4 regions of the Streptomyces sp. BoleA5 genome follow, and region 2 is predicted to be linked to each of the others. Evidence: riboswitches for the same ligand, from Rfam matches in the RefSeq annotation. Region 2 holds a riboswitch; each other region holds the start of a gene.

Region 1 (4,205 bases), on a different contig from region 2:
GTCGCCCGTTCGACGATCAGCTCGAAGTTGTGCGGGTTGCGGATGCCGAGCCCCGATCCGATGGGCGAGCCCAGCGGCATGATCGCCGCGCAGCCCACGTCTTCCAGCTTCCGGGCGAGCACCGGGTCGTCGTTCGTGTACGGCAGCACCGTGAAGCCGTCGTCCACGAGTGTCTCGGCCGCGTCCAGCAGCTCCACCGGGTCGGGCAGCAGGGTGCGCTCGTCGGCGATCACCTCCAGCTTCACCCAGTCCGTGCCCAGCGCCTCCCGCGCCAGGCGGGCGGTGAGCACGGCCTCGCCGGCGGTGTAGCACCCGGCGGTGTTCGGCAGCACGCGAATGCCGTGCCGGGCCAGCACGGTCAGCACGGAGCCCTTGACCGTCGGGTCCAGCCGCCGCATGGCGACCGTGGTCAGCTCGGTGCCGGAGGCGAGCAGCGCCTGCTCCATGATCTCCAGGCTGGGCGCACCGCCCGTGCCCATGATCAGCCGGGAGTCGAAGGTGGTGCCGCCGATGGTCAGCGGGTCGTCGGCCATGGGTTCAGCCTCCCTGGACTGCGGTGAGGACCTCGACGCGGTCACCGTCGCGCAGCGGTGTCGCCGGCCACTGCGCGCGGGGGACGACGGTCTCGTTGAGCGCGGCCGCCACCCCGGACGGGGCGGCGGTCAGGGTCGCGACGAGGCCGCCGAGGGTGACGCCCTCGGCGACCTCGCGCGCCTCGCCGTTGACGGAGACGGAGAGAAGGACGGGCGCGGTCATGCGTGCTGCTCCTGGAGGGCGAAACGGTCGGGGGAGAAGGGCCGGGCCTGCGCGGGGACCTCCGAGCCGGTGAGGACCTCGGCCATCACGTCGCCGGTCAACGGGGTCAGCAGCACGCCGTTGCGGTGGTGGCCGGTGGCGAGCACCAGTCCGTCCAGCGCGCCGCGGCCGAGCAGCGGGGCGTTGTCGGGGGTGCCGGGGCGCAGCCCCGCCTGCGTCCCGGTCAGCGGGAGTTCGGTGATGCCGGGGAGCAACTCGTGGGCGTCGCGCAGCAGTTCGTACACCCCGCCGGCGGTGACGGTGGTGTCCCAGCCCATCTCCTCACTGGTGGCGCCGACGACCAGTTCGCCGTTCTCGCGCGGCACCAGGTAGACGTGGCCGCCGCGCACCACGGCCCGTACCGTCCGCGACAGGAACGGCGCGTAGGCCGGGGGCACCCGCAGCCGCAGCACCTGCCCCTTCACCGGCCGTACGGGCGGCAGCACCCGTGCGGGCAGCCCCTCGATACGGCCGCTGAGGCTGCCGGCCGCCAGCACCACCTGCCCCGCGGCGATCCGGGTGCCGTCCTCCAGGACGACCCCGTGCGCGCGGTCGCCCGCGACCTCCACCCGCGCCACCCGCGACCGGTGGAACTCCACCCCGGACAGCTCGCAGGCGCGCACCAGCGCCGCCGCCAGCCGCCGCGGGTCGACCTGGTGGTCGCCGTCGACCCGCAGCCCGCCGTGCACGCCGGGGGCGAGCATGGGCTCCAGCCGGCGGCACTCGCGGCCGCCGAGCCACTCCGAGGCCAGACCCAAGGACTGCTGGAAGGCGTGGAGTTCGCGCAGCTGCGCGCGGTCGTCGGCGTCGAGGGCGACGGCGAGGGTGCCGCAGGTGCGGTACCCGACGTCGAGCCCCGTGGTCTCCTCCAGCTCGGCCACGAAGGACGGATAGCGCCGCGCCGCCGCGAGGTTGAGCTCCAGCAGCGCCTGCTCGCCGTACTGCACCTCCGTCACGGGGGCCAGCATCCCCGCGGCCACCTGGGCGGCCCCGCCGCCCGGTTCGGGGTCCGCGACCGCCGTGCGCAGGCCGCGCCGGCGGGCCCGCCACGCGGTGACCAGTCCGATGATCCCGCCGCCGATCACGACGACGTCATGACGGTGCATGATGTCCCGCTCCTCCCTTCGCCGGCATGACCCGGATCAGGTTCGTACGGTCGGCGGCCGCTCCAGCCGCCCTCTCAGCCCGGTGCGCCGGGCTCCCGCGAGTGCTCCCGACCCACCTTAGTACGCACCATCCGCGGCGAGTAGGGCACCGGTACCGGCGGGCGGCGCCCCCGCGGCGTTACGGTGATCGCGTGACCACCAGCAGCGAGCAGCGCGTCGTCGTCGTAGGGGCCGGGATGGCCGGGGTGCAGACCGCCGTGTCCCTGCGCGAGCAGGGGTGGGGCGGGACGATCACGCTGATCGGCGCGGAGCGGCACGCCCCCTACGACCGGCCGCCACTGTCCAAGGGCGTGCTCTTCGGCGCCGAGGAGGGCCCGGCGCTGGACGTCGACTTCGCCGGCATCGGCGTCGAGCTGCTGCTCGGGCGGCACGCGACCGCCCTGAGCGTCGGCGAACGGGAGGTCCTCACCGACGGCGGCCCGGTCGCGTACGACAAGCTCGTGCTGGCCAGCGGCGCCGAGCCCGTCATGCTCCCCGGCAGCGAGGGCACGCCGGGCGTGCACGTGCTGCGCACGTTGGACGACGCCACCGCGCTGCGCCCGGTGCTGGAGGGCCGGAACCGGGTCGTGGTGGTCGGCGCGGGCTGGATCGGCGCCGAGTTCGCCACCGCGGCACGTCATGCCGGGTGCGAGGTGACCGTCGTCGAGGCGGCCGACCGCCCGCTCGCCGGGGTGCTGCCCGCGCACATCGCCGAGCGGATGCGCGGCTGGTACGCGGAGGAGGGCGTCGAGCTGCGCACCGGCGCGGTCGTCTCCTCCGTCGAGCCGGGCGCGGTGCGGCTGGCCGACGGCAGCGTGCTCGCCGCCGAGGCGGTCGTCATCGGGATCGGCGCCCGGCCGGCCACCGGATGGCTGGCCGGTTCCGGGGTCGAGCTGGGGCCGGACCGCTCGGTCCTCGCCGACGACCGGCTGCGCACCTCGGTGCCGGAGGTGTACGCCGTGGGGGACTGCGCGTCCTTCCCGTCGGCGCGGTACGGGGAGCGGCTGCTGATCCACCACTGGGACAACGCGGTGCAGGGGCCGCGCACGGCCGCCGCGAACATCCTGGGCGGCGACGAGCCCTACGACCCCGTCCCCTACTTCTGGTCGGAGCAGTTCGGGCGTTTCGTGCAGTACGCCGGACACCACGTCGACTCCGACCACATGCTGCTGCGCGGCGACCCCGACGGCACCGCCTGGTCGGTGCTGTGGCTGCGCGACGGCCAACTGGTCGCCCTGTTCGCCGTCGGACGGCCCCGCGACCTGGCGCAGGCCCGCAAGCTCATCGCGCGCGGCGCCCGCCTCGACGAGACCCTGGCCGCCGACCCCGCGGTCCAGTTGCGGGCCGCGGTCGTCTGAGCCGCGGGGCCGTGCCGGACGGGCCGCCGCGGCGTCGGCGGGGCGTGGCGGACCCGTCAGGACGGAGCAACGGGGGGCGTGAGCGGTTCCATGGTGTCGGTCCGGGATGGCACGCTTGTCCTGTGACCGAGATCGACGCAAAGATTGACTCCCTCGTCCCCTCCTGGCTGTACGTCCCCGACGTCGCCGAACGCCTGGGCGTGGAGGTGACCCGGGTCCGCCAGTTCATCAAGGAGGGCCAGCTCATCGCCGTGCGCCGCGGTGAGAACCGGGCGCTGATGATCCCCGCCGACTTCATCGGCGAGGAGAAGATCGTCAAGGGCCTCGTGGGCACCCTCACCGTCCTCAAGGACGACGGGTTCAGCGACGAAGAGGCCCTGGAGTGGCTGTTCACCCCGGACGAGAGCCTGCCCGGCACCCCCGTCCAGGCGCTGCGCGAGAACCGCGGCACCGAGGTGAAGCGGCGCGCCCAGGCGCTCGCCGTCTGACCGCACGACCCGCCACCGACGCAGCCGACCGAGGGGATCCCGCCCGCATGAGCACGCGTACGAGCACGAGCGGCAGTACGAGCACCAGCACGAGCAGCGCCACCCGCGCCCAGCTCGCCGATGCCAGGCTCTACCTGTGCACGGACGCGCGCCGGAGCCGCGGCGGCCTGGCGGAGTTCGCGGCCTTCGCGGACGCCGTGCTGGCCTCCGGGGTGGACGTCATCCAGCTGCGCGACAAGGGTCTGGAGGCCCGTGAGGAGCTGGAGTACCTCGCGGTCCTCGCGGAGGAGTGCGGCCGCCACGGCAGGCTGCTCGCGGTGAACGACCGCGCCGACGTGGCGCACGCCGCCGGGGCGGACGTCCTGCACCTGGGCCAGGGCGACCTGCCCGTGCCGGCCGCCCGCGCGATCCTCGGCGAC
Region 2 (4,205 bases):
CCGGCCGGCAGGGCCACGCCGGTGCATGCGCCTACCCGGTCAGGCCCGGCCCGGTGCCCCCTTCCAGACCGCGACCCCGGAGTGTCGCGCGACCGATGCGAGGGGTAGCCTGCGGGCCCGTTCGAAGTCACCGGAGGATCCCCGTGCACACCCCCGTTTTCCTGCTGCGGAGCGTGCTGGGCCTGGGCGGCGGAATGGTGGTCGCCTGGGAATCGGACCGCCAGGCTTCCGGGCCGGGCTGGAGGAAGCCGCGGCTCTTCTCCGCGACGGCGGCTCTGTTGCTCGCCGCGCTACTGGGCGTCTGAAGCGCGTTGCAGAGGGCGAGATGTGCAGGCCGGGCCCCGGGCAACGGGGGTCGAACCGAAACCCGCGTTGCTCCCGAAGCCAGGGCGGCCCGGGCATGAACGCGAACCGGGCGCGAACAGCGACAATCCGCGCAACGACGTCGAAGACGAGAGACAACCCGTGAAGAGACCGGCTCCGCGCTCCACCTCGGCCCCGTATGCGACCTCCGCGACCTGCGCCGCAATCGGCGCCCTGCTGTGGGTGCCCGGCCGGACCAGCGCTCCCCCCAGGATCTACCGGGACTTCCCCGCAGCCGACTTCACCACGCCGTCGGCCTGGCGGGTGTGGTCGCCGGCAGTTACCGAGGACCGTCTTGGCCTGTACCTCCTCGCGGCGGGGGTGGTGCCGGCCGTGGCCGTGCGCCTGATCTCCGTACGGCGCGACTGAGCCGCGCCCGCGCAGCCCGACAAAGCGGTCATGCCGTCAACGAGCCGGTATCTTGCGGGCAACTCGGCGGCGCTCCGCTGTCAGAGCCTGATGAGACCGTTCCCGCACGAGTGACAGTGCACGGATCAGCCCGGGTCCGCCCCGCCGGCCCCGGACCCGTGCATGGCACGATGCCTGATCACGAACGAGCACGAGGAGATCGATCCCATCCATGAACGATCAAGGCACTCCTGTTGCGGCGAACCGCTTCAGGGTCGTCGCGGTTGATGCCGACTGGCCGGAATCACGGCAGTTCATGGGTAGCGGCCACAACCATGTCACGGGCGACATGCACGTGTTCCTGTGGTTCGGCTCTGCGTCCTATGACTCCCAGGCCGAGCACGTCAGGGTTTTCAGCGCATCCTCCGGCAACGCTGAGGCCGGCGAGGTGCTGGAGGACGCTTTGGAGGTCTACTGCCACCACGACGAGGGACTTCCGGCCGGCCGTCCGGTACCCGAACCCGTCACCATCACCGCAGACGGGAAACCCGCGACGTTCGAACTATGGCGGAACGGCAGCAACCCGCACTGGGTCGCCCGGGGCCGCGTCGAGAACACCGAAGTGGTGCTGTCCGGCTCCGGGATCGAACCCGGCGAGCTGCGCCTGGTCCGCGTTGACGACCTGGCCGCGTACTCGGCCCCGACGGCCTTCCTCCCGGCTCGGGAAGCGATCTCCGTTGCCATGGGGAGCGGCCTCCGGGCGGCGGGGTCCGGTCGGCAGTCGCAGTCCGGGGAGGCGGACACCGCGCTGCGGGTCCTGCGCGACCTCGCCGCCCGGGGTGCCGCGATCGGGGGACCTGGTCGGGAATTGCGCGGGGAAGAGGCGGACACGGTGATGCGCGCCCTGCGCGACCTCGCCCAGGGCGCCGGCCCGGCCCCGGCAGGAGAGTCGGGAGCAGAGGGCTGATCACCGCCGCCACCAACCGCCTGGCGTACTCCTCGCTTGATCAAGGGGGCAAACAGTCCCTGAGCTGGGAAGGGATGCCGTGCGTAGCACGAAGTGGGCGGCCGTGGCGGCTGCGGTCATTGCGCTGGGTGCCGCAGGCTGCGGCACCCGGCGCCGTCGGCACGGAGGCGTCCGCGGTGACGGAGCCGGCGGCGCCTCAGCCACGGCCCGCGGGCACCGGACCTCTCACGAAGGACGTCGTGCGGGCGAACCCCTGACCAGTTTCAAGACAGTGCTGAGCGTGCGGCTTTGTGAGGGGTAGGCGTGACGGACAAGCCGAAATGGCAGAATCATCCGGCCTGGTATCTGTTGCTCATCGTGGCGCAGTTGGTGTTCGTGACCTCCGAGGAAGACAAGATAAGTCGTTTCCTCGATGCGCTGGGTCTCCTGCTGTGGGGAATCCTGTGCGGGCGTGAATTGACGAAACGGGCCGCGTACCGGAGGGCTACCGCTGGAGGCGCGGCCCCGGCGGACAGGAGACGCCAGTGGCGCGAACGCAGCCGGGACACCTAGGCCTTGTCGTCAAATGAGCTCCCCCAGCTGACGCTGGGAGGTGCCCCCACGCTGCGTTGTCGAATCGTCCGAGTAGCCCACTACGAGGACGATCCCCGCCTTGCTATGCACACATCCCGGGCGTGAGCCTCAGCGGCCGAGAGGTGGGCCGTCCCACCCGCACGGGTCTCATCCCGTCGACGCGCCGGGCTTCGCCGTCGGGTTACTCTGTCCCCCGTACCGGACACGGGGTGCCCCACCGGGGCTGAGATCACACCCGTCGAACCTGAACCAGTTCGTACTGGCGGAGGGATGTCTTCCATGCCATTGGCGCATGTTTCCAGCGGTCTGCCCACCGACGGCCGGCAGACCGTCTTCGACGGCCGGATGCCGGCGGCCGCCGGCGATCTCCGGATCGAGGCACACGGCATACAACCGGTCCCCGAGAGCAACCGTTACGGCGGCCCGGGACGCCTGTTCACCGTGTGGTTCGCCCCCAATCTCACGATGACCGGGGTGTTCACCGGCACCATCGGGATAGTCCTCGGACTGGACTTCGCCACCGCGCTCACGGCCGTGGCGCTCGGCACCGTGGTCGGCGCGATACCCACCGCCTACCTGGGCACCTGGGGCAGCCGGACCGGCGCGGGGCAGCTGCCGCTGGCCCGGCTCGCTTTCGGCCGGGCCGTCGCGCTGCCCGGCATCCTGCAGTGGCTGTCCTCGGTCGCCTGGGACGCGCTGATCGGGCTGTTCGGCGGGGACGCGCTGGCGCGGCTGTGCGGCTGGCCGTTCTGGCTCGGAGTCCTGGTCATGATGGTCGCCCAGGGTGCTCTCGGCGTCCTGGGCTACGAGGCCGTTCACCGGCTGCAGATCGTCATGACCTTCGTTCTCGCCGCCGCCTTCGTGCTGATCGCCTGGAAGCTGCTCGACGGTGTGCACCCCGCGGCCAACGGCTCCGCCCATGGCGCCGACCGGGGTGGGGCGTTCGTCCTGACCAGCACCATCGCGCTGAGTCTGGCCCTGTCGTGGGCTCCGTACGCCAGTGACTTCAGCCGCTACCTGCCGCGGACGACCTCTGCCCCGCGCATGTTCTGGTACACGCTGGCGGGGTTGGTGGTGTCCTTCGTGGGCGTCCAGGCACTCGGGCTCTGGGGCGCGTCGGTCCTCACCGACCAGACTGCCGCAGGCGTGGCCGAGCTGCTCGGTGGCGGGCCGCTCGGGGCGTTCGGGCTGCTCGCCGTCGCCCTGGCGGCCCTGTGCAGCAACGCCATGAACGACTACAGCGGATCCCTGGCCCTGCAGACCGTCGGCGTGCGCGTTCCCCGCCCCGCCGCGGCCGCCTTCGCCGCGGTGCTCGGCTTCCCCCTGGTCCTGTGGATGCACGCCGCCGACACCACCGCCCGCTTCCAGAACGTGCTGCTCTTCGTCGGCTACTGGATTCCCGGCTTCGTCGCGATCGTCATCGTCGACTGGCTGGCCCGGGCACGGGCACGAGCGGGCGCACCGATCGACCTCGCCGCCGAGACCGGCCGACCGCAGCCCGGCTGGTACGCCGTCGTTGCGTTCGTGGCCGCCTTCGCCGCCGCTGTGCCGTTCATGGACACCAGCCTGTACGTCGGCCCGGTGGCCGAGGCCCTGCACGGCGCGGATCTCTCGTACTACGTGGCGTTCCTCGTGGCCCTCGGCGTGTACACCCCACTGCGCCTGCGCCACCGTTCGCGGCCCTGAACCATCGTCCCCCGTCCGTCCCCCAAGGAGCGAGTCCGCATGCCCCCGACTTCCGCCGATCACACCGCCTTCGCCGCGCGGGCGCTCGGTCGCGTACGGGCCCACTCACCGCTGGTCCAGAACCCGGGCGATGTGCCACGACTGCGGGAAGCCGGCGCGGCGGGGGCGGCCGTCGTGTCCGGCATCTGCGCCGCGGAGGACCCCGGTGCCGCGGCCCGCGCCTACGCCGACGCCTGGAGCCGACCGCCCGCCCCGAGCCGGGCGAAGA
Region 3 (4,205 bases), on a different contig from region 2:
GGTCGAGCGAGAGCCTGCGCACCGCCTGCACGCCGGGCAGGACCAGGGTCCCCCGTCCCGTGACGATGCGGAACCCCATCCCCTCCCCCACACCGTCCGTGCGGTGCTTGGAGCCGGAGATGACCAGTGCCTCGTTGGGCTCGGCGACCCGCCACATCAGTTTGAACAGGCCGACCAGAATGATGACCGCGACGAGCGCCCCGCCCGCCGCAACGCCGATCAGCATCGGCATACGCCCCCTTACGAATGGCCCCGATCGGGGCCGCGTACGGGAGTGTCCGCCTGTGGATGACGGTCCGGTAGGTCCTGACGGATCCTTGTCGTTTTCTTGACGTGGAGCGGACCGCTCCGCTCAGCCGTACGCCGGCGCCACGTACACGGTGCGCGGCGGCAGGTGCTCCACGACCACCACGACCGTGCCCTTCTCGATGCGCTCGCCGGCCGTCGCCGGGTACGCCAGGAACGCCTCGGCACCGCCCCGGACGTGCACGATCACCTCGCCGACCAGCCCTGGCCCGACCGTTCCGGTCACCCGGCCCTGCAGTCCGACCACGTTCCCCTCCCGGCTCACTTGGCGCGGCGCCGGTGACCCCGACCGGTGCCCGCGGGAACAGTGTCGCCGCTGCCGCGGTCCGCCGACACCACCAGGACGGCCAGCGCGGTCGTGAGCGGCACCGCCACCACCAGCCCGATGCTGCCCACCAGGGTCCGCACGATCTCCTCGGCGACCAGTTCGCTGCCCGCCACCGCCAGCACCCCGCGCTCCGCGATGGAGAAGAGCAGCAGCAGCGGCAGCGCCGCGCCCGCGTAGGCGAGCACCAGGGTGTTGACGACCGAGGCGATGTGGTCCCGTCCGATCCGCATGGCCGCCGAGTACAGCCGCCGCCGACTCGTCCCCGGGTCCGCCTCCCGCAGCTCCCACACCGCCGAGGTCTGGGTGACCGTCACGTCGTCGAGTACGCCCAGCGAACCGATGATGATGCCCGCCAGCAGCAGGCCGCGGATCTCGATGCCCGGGTAGAGGGAGTGGATCAGCCCGGTCTCGTCGGATGTGTTGCCGCTCAGCAGCGCCCAGTCGATGAAGACCGAGCCCAGGACGCCGATCAGCAGCAGCGAGCACAGGGTGCCCAGCACCGCGACCGAGGTACGGGCGTTGAGGCCGTGGCACATGTAGAGCGCGATCAGCATGATGGCGCTGCCGCCGATCACCGCCACCAGCAGCGGATTGCTGCCGTGCAGGATCGCCGGGAGGATGAACAGCGTCAGCACCGCGAAGCTGATGACCAGCGCGATCAGCGCCAGCACCCCGCGCAGCCGCCCGACCACGACCACCACCGCGGCGAAGATCCCGGCCAGCAGCCACAGGGGGAAGGCCCGGTCGACGTCGGTCACCGAGTACTGCAGTTCGCGCGGCGCCTGCGGCGCGTACGCCAGCAGCACCTTCTGGCCCTTCGTGTAGTGCCGGGTCTGGGTCGGCTGCACGATCTCGGTGAAGGTGCGGCCCGCGTCCTTGCCCGACGCGACCTCGATGGTCGCGCGCTCGCAGATCGCCGGACCCGACGGCGCCGACGTCGGGCCGGGGGAGGGCGCGGCTCCGGTGCCCGGTTCGGCGTTGACGTCCGAGCACTTGACCTCCTCGACCTTCACCACCCGCCCGGACTGCGTCTGCTGGTCGAAGCCGACGCCGCTGCGCTCGTGCTTCGGCACGCCGCCCGGCCACAGCACCACCAGGCCGGCCACCACGGCGGCGACGAAGGGGATCAGGACGGCGGCGATGACCTTGCGCAGGTGCCGGGAGACCGGCGGCACCGGGCCGTGCCCGTGCCCGTGTCCGTGACCATGGGCTTGCGAGTGCGGGTGAGTGGAGTCCACGGCCCGATCATCGCAACACCCTCTGGTGTGCGTCAGCGAGGACCCGCTAGCGTTGAGGCACCTTTGCAAACGCGGGAGCTCGGAGCACCGGGCTGAGAGGGCGCTGACCGGCCGAAGGGCCACCAGCTGCGCCGACCGCTGAACCTGTTACCGGGTAATGCCGGCGTAGGGAGTGGGTCTCATGACCATGCAGGATGCACACGCGCGCGAAATCGGCTGGCACAAGGGCTACGTGACCGGGTCCCGCCCGGACATCGAGGTCCCCGTCCGCCGGGTGCACCTGACCAACGGCCGGGACGTGACGCTGTACGACACGTCCGGCCCGTACACCGACCCGAACGTGACCACCGACGTCCGCCGCGGTCTCGCGCCGCTGCGCGAGAACTGGATCGTCGCCCGCGGCGACACCGATGAGTACCCCGGCCGCCCCGTCCGCCCCGAGGACGACGGCCTCAAACACACCGCACCGCGCGGCGGCCTGCGCAACCTGGACGCCGTCTTCCCGGGACGCCCCCGCCTCCCCCGGCGCGGCCGGCCCGGACAGCCGGTGACCCAACTGGCGTACGCGCGGCGGGGGGAGACCACCCCGGAGATGGAGTACGTCGCGATCCGCGAGAACGTCTCCCCCGAGGTCGTCCGCGAGGAGATCGCGGCGGGACGCGCCGTCCTGCCGGCGAACGTCAACCACCCGGAGACCGAGCCGATGATCATCGGCAAGCGGTTCCTGGTGAAGGTCAACGCCAACATCGGCAACTCGGCGGTCACCTCCTCCATCGAGGAGGAGGTCGACAAGATGACCTGGGCCACCCGCTGGGGCGCCGACACGGTCATGGACCTGTCCACCGGCCGCAACATCCACACCACACGCGAGTGGGTGCTGCGCAACTCCCCCGTCCCCATCGGCACCGTCCCCCTCTACCAGGCCCTCGAGAAGGTCGACGGCAAGGCCGAGGAGCTGACCTGGGAGATCTACAAGGACACCGTCATCGAGCAGGCCGAACAGGGCGTCGACTACATGACGGTGCACGCCGGCGTGCTGCTGCGGTACGTCCCGCTGACCGCGCGCCGCAAGACCGGCATCGTCTCGCGCGGCGGGTCGATCATGGCCGCCTGGTGCCTCGCGCACCACAAGGAGAGCTTCCTCTACGAGAACTTCGAGGAGCTCTGCGAGATCCTCGCCGCCTACGACGTCACCTACTCCCTGGGCGACGGCCTGCGTCCCGGCTCCATCGCGGACGCCAACGACGAGGCCCAGTTCGCGGAGCTGCGCACGCTCGGCGAACTCAACACCGTCGCCAAGCGGCACGGCGTGCAGACCATGATCGAGGGTCCGGGACACGTCCCCATGCACAAGATCAAGGAGAACGTCGACCTCCAGCAGGAGATCTGCGAGGAGGCGCCGTTCTACACCCTCGGCCCCCTCACCACCGACATCGCGCCCTCCTACGACCACATCACCTCCGGCATCGGTGCCGCGATGATCGCCTGGTGGGGCACGGCCATGCTCTGCTACGTCACCCCCAAGGAGCACCTGGGTCTGCCCGACCGCGACGACGTCAAGACCGGCGTCATCACCTACAAGATCGCCGCCCATGCCGCCGACCTGGCCAAGGGCCACCCCGGCGCCCAGGAATGGGACGACGCGCTCTCCGACGCACGCTTCGAGTTCCGCTGGGAGGACCAGTTCAACCTGGCCCTCGACCCCGACACGGCACGGGCGTTCCACGACGAGACGCTCCCGGCGGAGCCGGCCAAGACCGCGCACTTCTGCTCCATGTGCGGGCCGAAATTCTGTTCGATGAAGATCTCTCAGGACATCCGCCGCCGGCACGGCGGCACACCCGAGGAGATCGAGGCCGGCATGGCGGAGAAGTCCCGCGAGTTCGCGGCCTCGGGCAACCGCGTCTACCTCCCGATCGCCGACTGACCCGTGATCCCGCGGCGGCCCGCCGCGGTATCCGCTACGCGGGCCGTGGCGCGGGCGGAGTCGATCAGCTGCCAGAACCGGTCGGTGTCCATGCCCGCACTGTGGCACCGGGGTACGACAACGCCCCGGGTCCGCCGGGTCCGCCGGGTCCGCCGGGTCAGTCCGGTCTGTGGTCGGGGCCGCCGAAGTCGGGGCTGGAGAAGTCCGGGCTGGTGAAGTCGGGGCTGGTGAAGCGGTCCCCTGGTTCGGGGGAGGACTCGTGGCCGGGGCTGGAGAAGTCGGGGCGGGAGTAACCGAGCCGCGGCATGCGGGGGTTGCCGCCGGTGGTCGCGGAAGGGGCTGCCGGTGCGGTGGGGGCCGCGCCGGCGGCCTTGGCGAGGGCGTCGTCGAGGAAGGGCTGCAGTCC
Region 4 (4,205 bases), on a different contig from region 2:
AGGTCATCCCAGTGGCGCAGCCCGTTCCCTCCCACCGGGCCGCACTCACCCGATCGACGCCCCGCGCCTCGACAGACCCTGACCCCCCGTGAGCCGTACACCGCTGGCCAACGTTCGCGGGGAGCGAGTGGTGCGCGGGCTCAAGGTGCAGGCAGGACACCGCTCATGACATACGGGTAGAAAACGGAAGAGGCCCGGACCGCCGGGCCTCGAGCGGCGAAGAGGTGGCTGAGGTGGCGGAAGCCTCCACGGACGAGTCGGCCGACGAGAAGTCCGTCGAAGAAGGGGATACCGGCAGGAGCTGAAACGCACTCTGGGCTCCTTCCAGGTCTTCGCGATCTCGTTCGCGTTCGTCTCCGTGGCCGTCGGCATCTTCTCCACCTACGGCGACGTGCTGCAGAACGCGGGCCCCGTCGGCATCCGGCTGTGGATCCTCGTCGCGGTCGGGCAGTCCCTGGTGGCCCTGATGGTCGCGCAGCTCGCGGGGCGCATCGCCCTCAGCGGCTCCTCGTACCAGTGGGCCTCGCGGCTCGCCGACCCGAAGGCCGGCTGTGGGCTCGGCTGGCTGACGTTCTGCTACCTGGCGATCGCCGTGGTCGCCATCGACAACACCCTCGCGAGCCAGGCCTTCATCCGCTCGCCGGCATGCGGCCGGGCGAGGACACGGCGCGCGTCATCACGCTCGTGGTGCTCTTGGTCCAGGCCGTGCTCGCCGTGGCCTCGACCCGTCTCGTCAGCCTGATCAACACCGCGGCGGTCGGCCTGGAGCTCGCGCTCGTCGTGATCATGGCGGTCGCCCTCGTCACGAGATTTCCGGTGTGTCGGCCGGCCCCGAGCGTTCCTGGCAGGCGCCCGGACACATGCAGCTCGATGGCGTGGACGCCAGGATCCAGCTGTTTCCGCTGCTCGCAGCCGACCCCCTCGCAGCGTGGACCGCGACCGTCTGGGCCGTCTGTGGGCCGTGCAAGGTCGGCCAGGGCTGACGGAAGGCACCTGAGAGTGACGGGAGCCTCACCCATCTGACCTGGGCGGGCTTATTTGATCTGCGACACTGGGTGAACCATGCCTGCACCCGGAGAACTCACATTCGTCGCGCCGCGCGGAGCCAAGAGGCCGCCGCGGCACCTTGCCGATCTTTCGCCCGAGGAGCGCCGGGAGGCGGTCGCGGAGCTGGGGGAGAAGCCGTTCCGCGCCAAGCAGCTGTCGCAGCACTACTTCGCGCGGTACGCCGATGACCCCGCCGCCTGGACGGACATCCCGGCGGCGGCGCGGGGGAAGCTCGCCGAGGGGCTGCTGCCGGACCTGATGTCCGTGGTGAGGCACAGCAGCACCGACAACGACACCACCCGCAAGACGCTGTGGCGGCTGTTCGACGGGACGCTGGTCGAGTCGGTGCTGATGCGCTACCCGGACCGCGTGACGATGTGCATCAGCTCGCAGGCGGGCTGCGGCATGAACTGCCCGTTCTGCGCCACCGGCCAGGCCGGTCTGGACCGGAACCTGTCGACCGGGGAGATCGTGCACCAGATCGTGGCGGGCATGCGCTCGCTGCGGGACGGGGAGATCCCGGGCGGACCGGCGCGGCTGTCGAACATCGTGTTCATGGGCATGGGCGAGCCGCTCGCGAACTACAAGCGCGTCATCGGCGCCATCCGCCGGCTCACCGACCCGGAGCCGGACGGGCTGGGGCTGTCCCAGCGCGGCATCACGGTGTCGACGGTGGGCCTGGTCCCGGCGATGCTGCGCTTCGCCGACGAGGGCTTCAAGTGCCGGCTCGCGGTGTCGCTGCACGCGCCCGACGACGAACTGCGCGACACCCTGGTGCCGGTGAACACCCGCTGGAAGGTGCGCGAGGTGCTGGACGCCGCGTGGCACTATGCGGACGTGTCCGGGCGCCGGGTCTCGATCGAGTACGCGCTGATCCGGGACATCAACGACCAGGGATGGCGGGCCGACCTGCTGGGCCGGCTGCTCAAGGGCCGCCGCGTGCACGTCAACCTGATCCCGCTCAACCCGACCCCCGGCTCGAAGTGGACGGCCTCGCGGCCCGAGGACGAGCGGGCGTTCGTGGCGGCGCTGGAGGCGCACGGCGTCCCGGTGACCGTCCGGGACACCCGGGGGCAGGAGATCGACGGCGCCTGCGGTCAGCTGGCGGCTTCCGAGCGCTGACCAGCGCTTGCTAAGGTGACGGACGTTTGCGGCCGTTCGCCGCGACGTCACGCACATCACACAAAAGAACATCCGACAGGGGAGCGCGGAAAGCGCTGAGAGTGCGGCACGGCCGCAGACCCTCGGACCTGATCCGGGTCATACCGGCGTAGGGAGTCACCACATGAGCACCACTCGTCGGCGTGCGGCCGGCACCGTACTGGCCGTCGCGATCGGCGCGACCGCGCTCGCCGCATGCGGCAGTGACGGCGGGGACGCCGCCAAGGGCGGCACCCCCTCCAAGACCGTCACCCTGGTCAGCCACGACTCCTTCGCCGCGTCGAAGGACGTGCTGAAGGCGTTCACGAAGCAGACCGGCTACACCGTCAAGGTGCTGCGCGGCGGCGACGCCGGCGCCGCCGTCAACCAGGCCGTGCTGTCCAAGGGCAACCCGCAGGGCGACGTCTTCTTCGGCGTCGACAACACCCTGCTGTCCCGGGCCCTCGACAACGACCTGTTCGAGCCGTACGAGGCCAAGGACCTCGACAAGGTGCCCGCCGCGCTGCAGCCGGACGCCGCGAAGCACCGCGTCACCCCGATCGACTTCGGCGACGTCTGCGTCAACTACGACCGGAAGTACTTCACCGAGCACAACCTCCCGGTGCCGGAGAGCCTCGACGACCTCGTCAAGCCCGCGTACAGGGACCTGCTGGTCACCGAGAACGCCGCCACCTCGTCCCCGGGGCTCGCCTTCCTCCTCGCCACCACCGCGAAGTACGGCGACGCGGGCTGGGAGGAGTACTGGAAGAAGCTCAAGGCGAACGGCGTCCAGGTCGTCGACGGCTGGGAGCAGGCGTACTACGACAACTTCTCCGGCGCCGGTGGCGGCAAGGGCGACAGGCCGCTGGTCGTCTCGTACGCCTCCAGCCCGCCCGCCGAGGTGCTCGGGCTGAAGACGCAGCCCGAACAGGGGCCGACCGGTGTCGCGACCGGCACCTGCTTCCGGCAGGTGGAGTTCGCCGGCCTGCTGAAGGGCGCGAAGAACCCCGAGGGCGGCAAGGCGCTCGTCGACTTCCTGCTGAGCCGCGCCTTCCAGGAGGACATGCCGCTCAACATGTTCGTCAACCCCGTCCGTGACGACGCGAAGCTGCCCGAGGTCTTCACCAAGTACGCGCCGGTCGTCGCCGACCCGGCCACCGTCGCCCCGGAGAAGATCGCCGAGAACCGGGAGCAGTGGGTCAAGTCGTGGTCCTCGCTCGTGCTGAAGTAACGAAGACCGCCGGGGGCGGGCGCGCCCGGGCGGTGGCCGTCCGGCCGCTCGCCGTACGGCTCGGCCTGATGGCCGTGCCGGTCGCCTTCTTCGGGCTGTTCTTCGGGTACCCGGTCGCCGCCATCGTCGCCCGCGGGCTCCGCGAGGGCGGGCGGTGGCGGCTCGGCCGGTTCGCGGACGTCCTGGGCGAGCCCGACGTCCTGCACGTGCTGTGGTTCACCTGCTGGCAGGCGGCCGCCTCCACCGCGCTCACCCTGGCGATCGCGCTGCCCGGCGCGTACGTCTTCGCGCGCTTCGACTTCCCCGGCAAGCAGGTGCTGCGCGCGGTGGTGACCGTGCCCTTCGTGCTGCCGACGGTGGTCGTCGGCTCGGCCTTCCTCGCGCTGCTGGGGCGTGGCGGGCTCCTCGACGAACTGTGGGGGGTGCGCCTGGACACCACGGTCTGGGCGATCCTCCTCGCGCACGTCTTCTTCAACTACGCCGTGGTCGTACGCACCGTGGGCGGGCTGTGGGCGCAGCTCGACCCCCGCCAGGAGGAGGCCGCGCGGGTCCTGGGCGCGGGACGGCTCGCGGCCTGGCGCAGGGTGACGCTGCCCGCCCTCGCCCCCGCGGTCGCCGCGGCCGCGCTGATGGTCTTCCTCTTCACCTTCACGTCCTTCGGCGTGATCCAGATCCTCGGCGGCCCCACCTTCTCCACCCTGGAGGTGGAGATCTACCGGGAGACCGCGCAGTTGCTGGACCTCCCGACGGCGGCCGTGCTGACGACCGTCCAGTTCGCCGCCGTCGC

The links. A riboswitch is a leader RNA that binds a small molecule or an ion and turns the genes downstream of it on or off. The one in region 2 is predicted to bind thiamine pyrophosphate.
Region 1: another riboswitch for thiamine pyrophosphate. It lies ahead of thiO (glycine oxidase ThiO); the one in region 2 lies ahead of B085_RS0115390 (purine-cytosine permease family protein).
Region 3: another riboswitch for thiamine pyrophosphate. It lies ahead of thiC (phosphomethylpyrimidine synthase ThiC); the one in region 2 lies ahead of B085_RS0115390 (purine-cytosine permease family protein).
Region 4: another riboswitch for thiamine pyrophosphate. It lies ahead of B085_RS0127015 (thiamine ABC transporter substrate-binding protein); the one in region 2 lies ahead of B085_RS0115390 (purine-cytosine permease family protein).

The regions. Positions count from the first base shown of each region.
Region 1 is NZ_KB892090.1:648,891-653,095, forward strand. Features, by position in the region: gene B085_RS0103035 (thiazole synthase) at 1-533, opposite strand, end outside; gene thiS (sulfur carrier protein ThiS) at 538-756, opposite strand; gene thiO (glycine oxidase ThiO) at 753-1,901, opposite strand; TPP riboswitch at 1,897-2,010, opposite strand; gene B085_RS0103050 (NAD(P)/FAD-dependent oxidoreductase) at 2,093-3,298, shown strand; gene B085_RS0103055 (Rv2175c family DNA-binding protein) at 3,421-3,786, shown strand; gene thiE (thiamine phosphate synthase) at 3,834-4,205, shown strand, end outside.
Region 2 is NZ_KB892100.1:73,101-77,305, reverse strand. Features, by position in the region: gene B085_RS49310 (hypothetical protein) at 144-305, shown strand; gene B085_RS0115405 (hypothetical protein) at 466-732, shown strand; gene B085_RS0115400 (hypothetical protein) at 944-1,678, shown strand; gene B085_RS0115395 (hypothetical protein) at 1,982-2,230, shown strand; TPP riboswitch at 2,447-2,539, shown strand; gene B085_RS0115390 (purine-cytosine permease family protein) at 2,531-3,937, shown strand; gene B085_RS50050 (hypothetical protein) at 3,977-4,205, shown strand, end outside.
Region 3 is NZ_KB892093.1:50,746-54,950, forward strand. Features, by position in the region: gene B085_RS0108690 (flotillin family protein) at 1-232, opposite strand, end outside; gene B085_RS0108695 (hypothetical protein) at 353-553, opposite strand; gene B085_RS41780 (YibE/F family protein) at 568-1,872, opposite strand; TPP riboswitch at 1,934-2,061, shown strand; gene thiC (phosphomethylpyrimidine synthase ThiC) at 2,054-3,799, shown strand; gene B085_RS0108715 (hypothetical protein) at 3,957-4,205, opposite strand, start outside.
Region 4 is NZ_KB892115.1:51,616-55,820, forward strand. Features, by position in the region: gene B085_RS43900 (hypothetical protein) at 359-742, shown strand; gene rlmN (23S rRNA (adenine(2503)-C(2))-methyltransferase RlmN) at 1,063-2,169, shown strand; TPP riboswitch at 2,237-2,341, shown strand; gene B085_RS0127015 (thiamine ABC transporter substrate-binding protein) at 2,333-3,418, shown strand; gene B085_RS0127020 (ABC transporter permease) at 3,487-4,205, shown strand, end outside.